One region of the Paenibacillus sp. NMA1017 genome, then DNA from elsewhere that is predicted to be linked to it. Evidence: predicted binding sites of a transcription regulator. Region 1 holds the regulator's gene; the other holds the start of a gene.
The links. The regulator Rex, encoded in region 1, represses fermentation and respiration genes when NADH is low (regulators of the CRP and FNR family bind a similar motif). The targets are predictions, from matches to a motif close to TTGTGAAATATTTCACAA.
Positions count from the first base shown of each region.

Region 2: AC5ELV_RS23365 (phosphoketolase family protein) is a predicted target of Rex. The motif match lies at 4,722-4,739, and genes of this name have one in related genera.

Region 1 covers NZ_JBZXYR010000002.1:180,447-187,573, forward strand. Annotated here, with positions in the region: gene AC5ELV_RS05760 (AAA family ATPase) at 1-908, opposite strand, end outside; gene AC5ELV_RS05765 (hypothetical protein) at 901-1,434, opposite strand; gene AC5ELV_RS05770 (cell wall elongation regulator TseB-like domain-containing protein) at 1,884-2,408, opposite strand; gene AC5ELV_RS05775 (amidohydrolase) at 2,446-3,747, opposite strand; gene AC5ELV_RS05780 (redox-sensing transcriptional repressor Rex) at 3,734-4,387, opposite strand; gene dinG (ATP-dependent DNA helicase DinG) at 4,432-7,127, opposite strand, start outside.
Region 2 covers NZ_JBZXYR010000014.1:30,233-37,359, reverse strand. Annotated here, with positions in the region: gene AC5ELV_RS23395 (hypothetical protein) at 1-47, opposite strand, end outside; gene AC5ELV_RS23390 (DUF896 domain-containing protein) at 499-726, shown strand; gene AC5ELV_RS23385 (DoxX family protein) at 793-1,191, shown strand; gene AC5ELV_RS23380 (ring-cleaving dioxygenase) at 1,266-2,216, shown strand; gene AC5ELV_RS23375 (glycosyltransferase) at 2,335-3,486, opposite strand; gene AC5ELV_RS23370 (GntR family transcriptional regulator) at 3,840-4,562, shown strand; gene AC5ELV_RS23365 (phosphoketolase family protein) at 4,858-7,127, shown strand, end outside.

The DNA of each region.
Region 1 (7,127 bases):
ATTTTCTGATCCTGTCTCATCGCATAGATTGCCGCTTCATTCATTACGCTCTCCAGCTGTGCGCCAGAAAAACCGTAAGATTCCTCAGCAATTTTGTCCAGATTCGCATCTTCCTGAATCGGTTTGTTTTTGGCATGAATTTTAAGAATATGAAGACGCCCCTTCTTATCAGGCAAATCCACTTGAATATGACGGTCAAAACGCCCTGGACGCGTTAAGGCGCTGTCCAGCATTTCTTTACGGTTTGTTGCCGCAATGATCAAAATCCGCGGTGTATCTACCGAATAAATACCATCCATTTCTGTCAGCAACTGATTCAAAGTCTGATCATATTCTCGTTGCTGGCCACCCTCACGTTTACCACCAATTACGTCGATTTCGTCAATAAAAATAATTGCATTTTCCTTCTTTTCCTTGGCTGCACGAGTACGCGCCTCCCGGAACAACTCACGCACACGACCTGCTCCAACACCAACGTACATTTCAACAAATTCACTACCTGAGGCTGCAACAAAAACAGAATTAGTATAGTGTGCCGCTGCCTTCGCCATCAGTGTTTTTCCTGTTCCCGGAGGGCCTGTGAGCAAAACGCCTTTTAATGGACGGATACCAAACTTGGAGATTTCATCATGTCGATTCAAAAAATCCAAGGCCTCACGCAGCTCCTGCTTAGCGCTTTCTTGCCCACCGATTTCCTCAAAAGTCAGCTTGTCCGGACCATTTTTTTTACGTTTACGTTCTTGCCCAGCACCTACGGCCAAGCCTCCACGAGCATGCATGAGCATTAACAAGCCGCTGAACATCACACCAGCAACTAGAAGAGGGATAATATTTACCCCAATAAAAACGAGAAATATAATGGTTACCGGCACAATGCCGATTAATATTTCCTTGATCCATCTAGGCATTAGGCCATACCCCCATTTGCTGAGATTGACGTGGCAAAACGATAAACTTGGTCGCTTTACCTTCGCTGAGTCGGATATAGACATTATTCGAATCCATGTCGGTATCAGCTTTGATACCCGTCTTTTTCTTTTTCATCTGCTCAACTGTAGATGAAATTTGAGTATACTTTCTATTTTCCATCGCTTCCGCTACAGGAAACATAGCCTCAGACCACCATTGATTCAGTGCTGAATTAGAACGATCTGCAATATCCAGCTTAATGGTGCGGCTGCCAATGATGGATTGTCCTTTTTGCTTAACCACATCGACCAATCCGGCCACATCCGCCTGCGGTTTGAGATCTAGTTTCAATACGAGCTGATCCTGTTTAATATCTATTTGAGCGCTTGTCACGCCTGGATATTGAGAAACTATTTTTTCCAGAGGACTTTGCATTGTAACCTGACGGTAAATGAACCATCCTCCAAACAGCAGCAAAGCTGCCAAAACTGCCGCCACAACGATAGGAACTGCACGCAATTTCAAACAACATCCTCCTCTCAAAATGTAAAACCCAGAAGAAACGGGACGAATGTCAACAAACAACCAAATTGCATGATCTTACAGTGATCAGCAATTCTTTTTTCTATCATTTTTGTCTATCACTTATAAAATATAGTATATCATAACGTATATCTAATATCGAAGGCAATGTGTGGAGGAGTTGGGGTTGGGCAAAATCATTGGTTATGGGTGAAAGGGTGAGACGCTGCGTGTAGGATTTGATCTTACGTTCGCTGCTGCCCGCCATAAAGATGAATTTGCCTTAGGAGAGAAGTTGGGTAGGTAAAGATGCTTCGCTGGCTTTCAGCCCCAGCTTTGCGGCATAGCAAGACTAAAAGACGTAAATACGAATTTCATCGCATTTACGTCTTTTTCTTGAGCTTTTAATCATTTACTCGTCATTCATTCCACATCGCTAATCCTCAACCAGCTCAGTTATTGGGCAAAGTATACTTTACACCCGTCGCTACCCCATCTGAGAAACGATAAAATGTATAGTAATGATGGCTTCCATCATCGTAAAAAAGCTGCCACACATATTCGCCATTGAACACACTCGGCTGGAGGCTTATAATTTTTACACCTGGAAGCTGCTGCTGAATTAGCGCCGTCATTTTTTGCTCGTCGACTCCGTTCTTCAGCAACTCGGTATGAACACCGCTATTATCTGCGGCAGGTACATTAGGTTGTCCTTCCACTTTTTGAAAAGGAACCCACACCATTATATTTTCATTCTGTGCATTTTTCCCTTGAACCACCCAATATACCTGATCCCACACAGACTTCCATGTTTGAGTCGTACTAACCAGACCACCTGATTGCTTGGCCTTAATGATAGCGGCATTTTTCTCAGCCACCTGGTCTTGAGTAACATAGGAATAATACCAGAAAATGCTGACCAGGATCAGTATCACGGCCAATATGGCGACCGCTATCCATTTTTTCTTATTTTTCAAACCCGTGCTTCCTCTCTAAGGGGATGTGACACCTGAATTAGCGCGACAGCAGCCCTTCAAAGGCGGCTTGTGCCTCATGTTTGATACGTTCCTCGTCCATAGTCAGGCATTCGCCGTTTTTTACAACCTGACGACCGTCTACCCACACATGAGCCACGTCCTTGGCGCTTGCAGAGTATACCGCATGGGAAATAAGATCTGTGCGCGGCAAGAAATGTGCCTGATTCAGATCCAGCGCGATAAAGTCAGCCTTGTTGCCTGCTGCCAACGCTCCTACTTCTTTTAAACCAATCGACTTTGCACCGTATTCTGTTGCCAGACGCAGCGCTTCACTTGCAGGAACTGCCGTAGGGTCACCGGATACACCCTTGTGAATAAGTGCCGCCAGACGCATTTCCTCGAACATATCCAGGTTGTTATTGCTGGCAGGACCATCCGTTCCGAGAGAAACAGTAACCCCTGCACGCAGCAATTCAGGCACTCTTGCCACACCACTTGCCAGCTTCAAGTTGCTACCTGGATTGTGCGAAACTGCTACACCACGTTCCGCCAGTAGAGCTATTTCTTCGTCGTTCAAATGAACGCCATGAGCAACAAGCGAAGGACGGGAGAAAAAGCCAAGCTTATCCAAGTGTGCAACTGGACGCAAACCGTAGTCTCGTACGTTTTGCTCAACTTCGGCGATCGTCTCAGACATATGCGTATGCAGCGGCAAATCGAGATCATGCGCAGCTTGTACGAATTTTTCAATAAATGCAGGGGGACATGTATATGGCGCATGCGGTGACATCATCGTTGTAATACGGCCGTCTGCTTTACCGTGCCAGTTACGCGCAAAAGTCACGGCCTCAGCCAGCTTGATCCGCTGTTCTTCCTCCGAACATAGTCCAATTGCTCCACGCATCAGACTTGCACGAATACCTGACTCTTCAGCTACACGAGCCACCTCATCCATATGATCGTACATGTCCAGGAAGGTCGTTGTCCCACCTTTCAGCATTTCCAGCACAGACAAGGATGTGCCCCAGTACACGTCTGTAGATGTAAACTTGGCTTCCATAGGCCACATTTTTTCCTGAAGCCATACTTGAAGTGCCAAATCATCTCCATGCCCACGCAGCAGAGACATCGCCGCATGACCATGAGTATTGATCAGACCAGGTAAAAACAATAAGCCCTTACCATCAATCGCTTCCGTCTCTTCCTCACCCGCAGGCAAGGTTTCGCCAATATAAGTAATACGACTATCCTCCACAATCATAAAACCATGGATTACCCCAGCTTCTGATCCATTTACGGCAAAAGAGCCGTTTTTAATCATCCATTTATTCACTGTCATATTGTGTTTCTTCCTTTCCGTCCTCCAGATAATAAGCGAGGCTAAGCAAATCAGTTGTAAAGTCTGTGGCATGAATCCGAATGTTGGCCGGTGCCTTGAGAGTAGTCGGTGCAAAATTCAGGATTGCTCCAATTCCGCTCTCAATAAGCCTATCAGCCACGTGCTGTGCTTCAAAATCAGGTACGGTAATAATCCCAATTCGAATGTTTTTTTCTTTCACAGTCGCTTCCAGTTCATCCATCGGTTGAACGACCAAAGTATTGATCTTGGTTCCTACCTTATCCGGAAACGCATCAAATACCGCTACAATCTTCATATTGTCTTTTAAATAAGCGTTATAATTCGAAAGGGCTTGCCCCAGATTACCCGCTCCGACCAATACTACATTAATTTGCTGGTCAATTTTCAGGATATGGCGTATTTTTTCAATTAGATAAGAAACATCATAACCGATACCCTTCCGACCAAAATCTCCAAAATAGGCGAGATCTTTACGGATTTGGGCCGGGTTCAAATCTAGCCTCTGTCCCAACTCTTGAGAAGAGACCGTAGCCACCTCCCGTTTGTGCAGTGCATTCAGATAACGTAAATATACGGGTAACCTCCGTACGACAGCCTCTGAAATTTTATCTGATTTCATACTTGCTCCCCCTAATTGTAACGAACATACTCAGTGTCCGTCCGTTATGCCTCGGTCTCCGGGGCGGATTGGAGCCATTCGGCGATGCGGGGCACCATTTGCTCCGATGGCATATGCTCCATTTTTGGTCCCGGTAACGAGTACAAAAAGTGCTTTCCATAATAGGATTCGATCACACGCGTATCATAAACGATAACGACCCCGTGGTCGCTCGCTGTACGTACCAACCGCCCAAATCCCTGTTTGAAGCGAATGACCGCTTGTGGTACAGACAGCTTCATAAATGGATTCTTCTTCTGCTGCTGAAGCAGCTCGCTTTTTGCCTCCAGCAACGGGTGATTTGGCGGTTGAAACGGCAAACGAACAATGGCCAGACAAGTCAGTGCCTTCCCCGGAATATCGACGCCTTCCCAGAAGCTACTGGTTCCCAGCAATACAGAAGCTTTGGCTTCCTGAAAACGGCGGGTTAACTTGCTGCGACTCCCACTGTCCACGCCTTGTCCCAGCACAGTAATTTCGCTGGATGCTAACGCCTCTTTGAGCGGCTCATAAACTTGCCGGAGCATCCGATAGGAAGTAAACAGAACAAGCATTCTCCCCCGCGTCGCCTGAGCAGTCGCTCCTAGAGAGCTAACGAGCATATCTACAAAATGTGCATCTCCTACACTGCCCTTCACACTTGGAAAATCCCGTGGAATGACCAGCAACACCTGATCCCTGTAATTAAAGGGTGACGGGAGCTGCGAAGTCATCAGCCGCTCTTGATCTGCGGCCTCCTGCAAGCCGAGCTGATCGATCATGTACTGAAACGACTTATCTACCGATAAGGTAGCAGACGTCAGAATAATGCTTCTTTTTTTGTCAAAAAACATTTCTTTCAACTGGCGGCTCACATCGACGGGCACCGCATAAAATTGTAATGATTTACTACGGAATTGCCCACTCGCTTCAAGCCAGTATACGGTTGTTTCATCATCAAGTCGCATAAAAAAGCGCAAATTTTCTCGGATCCCCGCCAAATCCTTGAGCAGACCCGTAATATCTGTAATGAGGCTATCAGCTGCATAATCGTCATGTTCTTCCTTGACGTCCAGCATCAGCTTGTCGCCCTTGCGCAAAATTTCACTCATCGTTACATATAGCTGATTTTCCAAAGCTCCCGCCTGATCCCACTTTGCAGGCTTGGCCGAAGGTTTGAGACGGGAAGAAAACTGGCCTGTTTCACCCGGTGTTGCATCGCTTCGCTCTGGCAACATGCCAAACAGCTTGTCGCTTAGCAGGTCCCATGTTTCCTTCACCTCTAACACGAGCGGATACATCTGGTCGATGGTTGAGGCCCAATCCGCCGACTTCTCGTGCCCCGATTTCGCCAACTGTTGACGAAGTGAAGGCAGTTGTCCATTCTTGCTGTCTTTGAACAGTCGCGTCAGTGTATGCACGAGTGTGAAATATTTCATATGCATACCTAGGTGATTACCAGCTACTTCCTCCAGATGATGGGCTTCATCAATCACCAGATGTTCATAGCTCGGCAACAGCTGATGACTTGCTTTGACGTCTGTGAACAACTTAGAGTGATTCGTAATAACGACATCCGCTATTCCTGCTTCATGGCGTGCACGATGATAATAACATTTGCGGAACCATGGGCAAGAACGACCAAGACAGGACTCTGAATCACTCGCCACCGTTTCCCAGAAATCCCCTCCACGGTTGCTCAGGTTTAGTTCTTCATCATCACCGGTTTCTGTTAGCGTCAACCAGACGATCATCTGAGCCGCTGTAATTAAATCTTCCTTCGGTGTCGCGAAGTCTCTTCTGTTTATTTTATGTTCAAACTTACGCAGACACAAATAATGTCCCCGACCCTTGAAAATAGCAGCCCGGAACGGAAACGGAATCACCTTGGTCAGCATCGGAATGTCGCGCTCGCGTAATTGCTCCTGTAGGTTGATCGTATGTGTACTTACCATAACGCGCTGTCCTTTTTTTACACTGTGATACAGTGATGGGAGCAAATAACCGAGGGATTTTCCTGTTCCTGTACCTGCTTCGATCAGTAGATGCTTGTCTTCACTCAGTGCCTGATTTACACCCTCAATCATCTGTATCTGTGCCTCGCGCTCCTCATATTGGCTCAAGGATGAACGCAAATTGTCCCGCACATCATCCATGTACTCCTCAAAGGAAACACCTGACAGTGGATTCGGGTCATCTTCTTTACGCGGAGCAGCTAGCTCCGTCCAATCTTCCACTTTTAGCGCAAGCTGACGAAAAAACTGATGTCCCTCCAAATCCTGAATAGGATCAAGCTCTTTCTCTTCACGCACCCCATCAAGAAACCATCCAAGGTCACTGTCTTCCTCTGCAAACAAATCGCTTAGCCGCTGTATCGTTATCAGAGGTAATGCTTGAAGCTCACCCAGACACTTTAAAAACACCTCAGCCGTAGCCAACGCGTCGCTGTCTGCTTGGTGAGGGCGATCATGCGCCAGCCCGAACTCAGAAGACACAAAACCCAACTGATAAGAAGATAGCGATGGAAACATAATTTTCAGAAAATCCATTGTATCCAAGATTCTTCCGCTAAACGGCAAATATCCGCACCGATCCAGAGCGTTTTGCAAAAAATTAAAATCAAACGCCACATTATGACCGACCAGTACAACATCGTCCAGCATAGGCACGAGCTCCATCATCATTTCTTCAAGTGCAGGAGCATCCTTAACGTCATCGTCTG
Region 2 (7,127 bases), on a different contig from region 1:
AGTGCCTGTATATCTTCTTTACTTAGTCTTTGTTTGAAGTATTTCATGTTGGCCATCCTTCCAAATGAGATACTTCCAGTATTATCAAAAGGGGGGCTTTTTGTAAATAGAAAGAAATCATTTATTGGACCGGAAAAGAGTAAAATTAAAAGGCTTCTTGATGAAGCTACAGCTTATACGTAACATGCAGGGTTTTTAAAAGTGTAAGTTCGCCTCCATTTGAGTAAGACAAGAAAGCCATCAGCCAGTGATTCTGGTTGGTGGCTTTTTATTATGGCTCTAGTAATTGAGTTGAAGAGGTTTTACACAACTTGTAGCTTAAAGGTGTCTCTAAGTGTTCCGGTTGCTTTTTCTTTCACCTTTAAAAGCAACTCAAGAGTTCATCTGCTTTTCTTTTAGAAAAAGTATTGACACGGATAGAAAAATATTATATCTTTATATCAAGATAAATAAATTAAAGATAAAACAACAGCAAATTATGAACAGGGAGGTATATACATGATTACAATTTTAGAAAGAATTAATCAGCTCGCAAAAAAAGCAAAAGAAATCGGATTAACTGAAATTGAAAAAACGGAACAAACGGATCTTCGCAAAGAATACCTTCAAATCTTCCGGGGTTCTGTACAGAGCATTCTCTTGAACGCTACGATTTATGATCCGAATGGAGACGATGTTACGCCTGAAAAACTAAAAAAAGAACAGGCTCAAATCGCTAAACAATGAATTTAATTTTATTTAATATCTCTAATTTAATAATCTTAAAATAATATAATATGGAGAGTGATTTTTATGTTGGCAAGTGGATTGTTACTGATACGTTTGGTGGTTGGATTGTTATTGGTAGGGCACGGAGCTCAGAAGCTTTTTGGTTGGTTTGGCGGTTACGGTCCAAAAGGTACCGGCGGTTGGATGGAATCGATCGGCATTAAGCCCGGGGTGTTCATGGCAGTGGCTGCTGGGGTGATGGAATTGTTGGGAGGAGCTCTATTTACTGTAGGATTGCTCACTCCACTGGCTGCATTGTTGATTACGGCGACTATGCTCGGAGCGATTTTTAAAGTACATGGTCCAAACGGGATCTGGGCCACAGCTAATGGCTATGAATATCCGCTAGTTCTTATTGCAGTCGTAATTGGTATTGCGTTGACAGGGGCAGGTTCATATTCCATTGATGCATTACTTAGATAAAACATGATGTTTAGGTCATTAAAAGTCATCAACAACAAAAAATAAAGGTTCCTACGATTAAAGGAGGGTTTTATATGTCACTTCAAACTACAGGTATCCATCATATTACAGCTTTTGCTGGTAATCCGCAGGAAAATGTCGACTTCTATGCCGGCGTCCTGGGGCTTCGGTTAGTGAAGAAAACAATCAACTTCGATGCTCCTGAGGTTTACCACTTGTACTTTGGCAACGAGGCAGGAAGTCCTGGAACAATCATTACTTTTTTTCCTGCGCCAGGAACTCCTAAAGGACGAATCGGAGGTGGCCAGGTGGGTATAACCACGTATGTGGTACCCCCAGGTTCACTTGATTTTTGGCAGCACCGTTTGGAAAGCTTTGATATTCAAGTTACGAAAACGAGCCGTTTTTCTGAACAATATCTTCAATTCGAGGATAATGAGGGTCTACGTCTTGAGCTTGTCGAACGTGAAGCGGGAGCGAATAGTACTTGGTCTTACGGTGGCATTTCGGCCGATAAAGCAATTAAGGGGTTTGGAGGTGCCGTGCTATTTAGCGTCAACCCACAGAAAACAATGGATGCATTGGAGAGCATACTCGGATTTACGAAAATCGCTGAAGACGCTGAATATGCCCGTTATCAGTCCGTAGGAGAAATTGGCAACATCGTAGATGTACCGCTCGTCAAAATGGATTTAGGATTTGGTGGAGCAGGCACGGTACATCACATTGCATGGCGTGCAAAAGATTTCGAACAACATGAAGAATGGAGAAGCGCAGTCCAGCATTATGGCTATCAGCCGACTCCAATCATAGACCGCCAATATTTTAATGCGATATATTTCAGAGAAGCAGGCGGCATCCTATTTGAAATTGCAACAGATCCACCGGGATTTGCTAATAATGAACCTGTTGAATCTTTGGGGCAGAAATTAATGCTGCCAGAGTGGTATGAACCCCAGCGGGCTCAAATCGAGGCGAATCTGCATCCTATTAAAGTGAGAACATTAACGGAAAAACAAAAGTAAGAAAAAGTTGCATATGACTCTTCCATAAGACAGCTTGCCGAGTTTGGCCTGCTCTCATATGGAGGAGTCTTTTTATTACGGGAAAAATTCATGTGTCTCGTGCCCTTCCGGCCTCTTGCTATTCCACCAGCTTTTCAGACTTCACCAGCATTTCTCGTAACACGTGAGCGACTCGACTTTTCCGGTTCGCTGCTTTCCTTTTTATCAAGTGTAATGATTTTTTGTATGCATGAGTATTGCTTTGATCGTAGAACTGCTTGGCTGCAATGCGTAGTGTTCTTCTTAATAACAGTGCTGATGAGCGTGTTAACCTAGAGCGGAATCCCCTGCGCAATACCCGCAATGTATTTTTGTAGGTCTCAAAATCCTCGGATGGAGGGATAAGGGCGAATAAATTTAACGAGGAGTCATTGAATCCGTAGGTTTCATACATGATTCTCAGATTTTCCGTATTTAACACGTTACCTCTGAGATAGGTGGGATGTTCCTGATGGTATCCGACCACTTCTTTGATGCAATAAAAAGGAATCTTCAAGCGATGCAGTCTATAGCCAAGGTCCCAGTCCTCGAGTCCATAGAGCACAAACCTTTCATTGAAACCTCCAATACGAATCAAGTGGCTGCGTCTGATGGCTACACAACGAGTAACCAGCAGCATCCAGGGAGCTACGTCTGTTGAGGCAAATTGTTTCTGCGTATTGGGAGGAACCCTTGTGGGACTAACTACTTTAGACAGTGCACCCGTTTGGTGAAGGATATCTTCTGGGGTTATGATCGGAGTAATTTCGTTCGCTGCTTCATAGTCAGCATTCCATAAGTTGGACTGCGTAAGTATGTTGCGACATTGTTCTTTTTCTTCAGGAGAAAAGTCAGGGTAATAATGGGTAAAAGCATCGTCCCACGAGTGAGGAATGCCTGAAAGCACGGACTTGGGATATTTACGGTGATAACGGCTCACGATCCTAATAAATTCCGGTAATACTACAAAGTCAGCGTCGCAGAAGATGATGTATAGCCCTTTTGCACGGCGCAGCCCCAAATTTCGAACGGCAGATCGACCGCGTTGTTCCTGATGAGACACATAGATAAGAGGATAGGATACTTTGAAGCCTTCGACCATTTCTTTCGTTCCATCTGTAGAACCGTCATCAGCTACAATGACTTCGAATAGTTGCTTTGGATAGGTTTGTGTCTCAAATGAAGCGAGTGTAAGCAACAATTGCTGGACTCGATTATAGGTTGGAATGATGACGCTGTAGCGGATAGCCAATATGATCTCCCCCCCCATTAATCTTATTAGAAAAACGTATGAACAAGATAAATAATAACAATGTATTCAAGGATTTTAGCCTGGTCTAGTCAAACATCCCTCAAGGCTCGAAACAGGCTTGGTCTTATTGCGGAAGTAAAGGTGGGGGTTCTGTATTTTCTGCTGATTTAAAGGTACATTCCGTGGTGTTATGTATATGTAATCATGGTATTATACATAGAGATGTAAAGTAAAAGCGAGGACGCTTCCTATTCGTTGAAGGCCCACTCAGCTACAGAAACAAACAAGAGATGAAATGGGCAAGTTATGGTAAACTATATGGAGTTATAGAAGACCTGAAAGAGGAGTACTATATGACACAATTTGTCTATAAGCAAATTATTGACGATCTCAAGATGAAAATCTTTGCGGGAAAGTTTGCAGATATGAGATTGCCAGATGAACGTAGTCTTAGTGAGACTTACCAGGTTAGTCGTAGTTCAATTAAACGTGCTCTGACTAAAATGGAGAATGTCGGAATTATTTTCAAAAAACAAGGTTCCGGGACATTTATTAATCCATTATACATAAGAAATGAATCTATCTTTAACTACGAAGGCTCTAATCTAGGGGTCACTGATAATTTTCAAATGCATGGTAAAAAGCCTAAAATCAAAGTACTGAGTTTTGAGGTCATTCCGCCAACAGAAGAATTACAGCGTGATTTGTTCTTGGAGACTCATGATTTTGTTTACAAAATTGTCCGCTTGCGTCTATTTGATGATGATCCTTTTATGATTGAAACAGGCTATATCCCCATTAAAATCGTCCAGAATTTAAATCAGACCATTATCGAGGGATCTATTTTTAATTATTTGGAAGACTCGCGGAACTTGGCCGTCACCAAATCTTTTTTATCCATTTTTGCAGAACCGTCCCAAGAGAATGATCAAAAGCTGCTACATTTAAATGAAAATGAGCCTGTAGGGATTATGGAAGGTGTGTTCTTTTTAGATAACGGTACGCCGTTTGAGTTTTCTCATATGCGATTTCATTACAAATATTTGAAATTTAATACCTTTGTATCGGTACACTAATGATAAGACTGGAGAATTCTCCGGTCTTTTTTTTATGGTTTTGAAAAAAAGGATCGGAGCCTGCGATCACCTCGTTTATTACAAATTTTATTGGTTTATACTTCTATATATTTTAATGTAAGAGCTTTTTTACTGTCTTTTTAATTTATATTTCATAGTATGTTCAAAATTTCACAAAATTGGACCGTATCACTTGTGAAAAAGGTTGAATTTAATCGGCGCGGCGTTATGATGTACATGTAGATGAAATTTCCGGAAATAAATTACAAACAATACTACTTAGGGAGTGGACACAATGTCGTTATCACCCGTGTTAGCAGATTATTCATCTAAAACATATTTAGAAAAACTTGATGCATATTGGCGTGCAACGAACTACATTTCGGTAGGTCAGCTTTATTTAAAAGATAATCCTTTGTTGAGAGAGCCTTTAAAAGATTCAGATGTGAAGGTTAAGCCTATTGGACACTGGGGCACAATTCCAGGACAAAACTTTATTTATGCACATCTAAATCGTGTTATTAATAAATATGATTTGAGCATGCTTTACATTGAAGGTCCTGGTCACGGTGGCCAGGTTATGGTCTCAAATTCTTATCTGGATGGAAGTTACACTGAAATCTATCCACAAATTACACAAGATATCCCAGGTATGAAGAAATTGTTCAAACAATTCTCTTTCCCTGGCGGTATTGCTTCACATGCTGCTCCTGAAACACCTGGATCTATCCATGAAGGTGGAGAATTAGGTTACTCCCTTTCTCATGGTGTAGGTGCCATTCTGGATAATCCTGATCTGATTTCGGCTGTTGTTATTGGTGATGGCGAAGCTGAAACGGGCCCATTAGCCGCTTCGTGGTTCTCTAACAGATTTATCAACCCCATCACAGATGGTGCAGTGCTACCAATCTTGCACTTGAATGGCTTTAAGATTAGTAACCCAACGATTATGTCTCGTCAATCAAAAGAAGAATTGACCTCATACTTTAAAGGTTTGGGTTGGGAGCCATTCTTTGTTGAAGGTGAAAATCCGGATCACATGCATTCAGAAATGGCGAAAGTATTGGATACGGCCATCGAGAAAATTGAAGCTATTCAAAAGAATGCGCGTGAAAATAATGACCTTACTCGTCCGGCGTGGCCGATGATTGTATTCCGTTCCCCTAAAGGCTGGACAGGTCCAAAGGAATGGGACGGCGTGCCGAATACAAATTCGTTCCGTGCCCATCAGGTTCCAATTCCAGTCGATCAAAAAAATATGCAGCACGCGCCTGCTTTATTAGAATGGCTGAATAGCTATAGACCAGAGGAATTGTTTGACGAAAACGGTCGTTTAAAACCTGAGCTTGCTGAAATTCTACCTACAGGTGATAAACGTATGGGAATGAACCCTGTTGCGAATGCGGGTAACCTCATTAAAGACTTGAAATTACCGGATTTCCGTAACTATGCGCTGGATAACTCCGTACCTGGTAAAGTGATTGCGCAAGATATGTCGGTTTTAGGGAAATACGTTAAAGATGTGGTTGTCTTAAATGAAGAAAATCGTAATTTCAGAATCTTCGGACCGGATGAAACGATGTCTAACCGCTTGGCACCTGTTTTTGAAGTAACCAAACGCCAATGGATGGACCAAATTATTGAACCTAATGATGAATTCTTATCATCCTATGGTCGCGTAATTGATTCTCAATTATCCGAACACCAAGCTGAAGGACTGCTGGAAGGTTATGTGTTAACAGGTCGTCATGGTTTCTTTGCAAGTTACGAAGCCTTCCTGCGTGTGGTTGACTCGATGATCACCCAACACTTTAAGTGGCTGCGTAAAGCAACGGATCAAGGATGGCGTGCAGATATCCCATCACTGAATGTCGTAGCAACTTCAACAGTGTTCCAACAGGATCATAATGGGTATACACACCAAGATCCAGGTTTGTTAGGTCATTTGGCTGATAAAAAACCAGAATTTATTCGGGAGTATCTTCCAGCTGATGCCAATTCCTTGTTGGCTGTTTTCGACACTATTTTAAACGACCGTCAAAAGATCAATTTGATTGTTTCGTCTAAACACCCACGTCCCCAATGGTTTAGTGCTGATGAAGCGAAAGAATTGGTGGATAAAGGGTTGAAGATCATTGACTGGGCAAGTACAGATCAAGGTGGAGAACCTGATCTTGTCATTGCTTCTGCGGGTACAGAGCCAACGATTGAAAGTTTAGCTGCGATTTCCATTTTGCATGAAAAACTGCCTGACTTGAAGATTCGGTACATCAACGTGGTAGATTTGCTGAAACTGAGAAGTCAAAAGCTAGACCCGCGTGGATTATCTGACACCGAGTTTGATCATTTTTTCACAAAGGATAAACCAGTAGTTTTCGCTTTCCATGGTTACGAAGGTCTGATCAAGGATTTGTTCTTTGATCGTTACAATCATAATTTGCATGTACATGGTTACCGTGAGAACGGCGATATTACGACACCATTTGATATGCGTGTATTGAATCAAATGGATCGTTTTGACTTAGTGAAGGAAGCTGTTCTAAACTTACCTGACGCTGGGAAGTA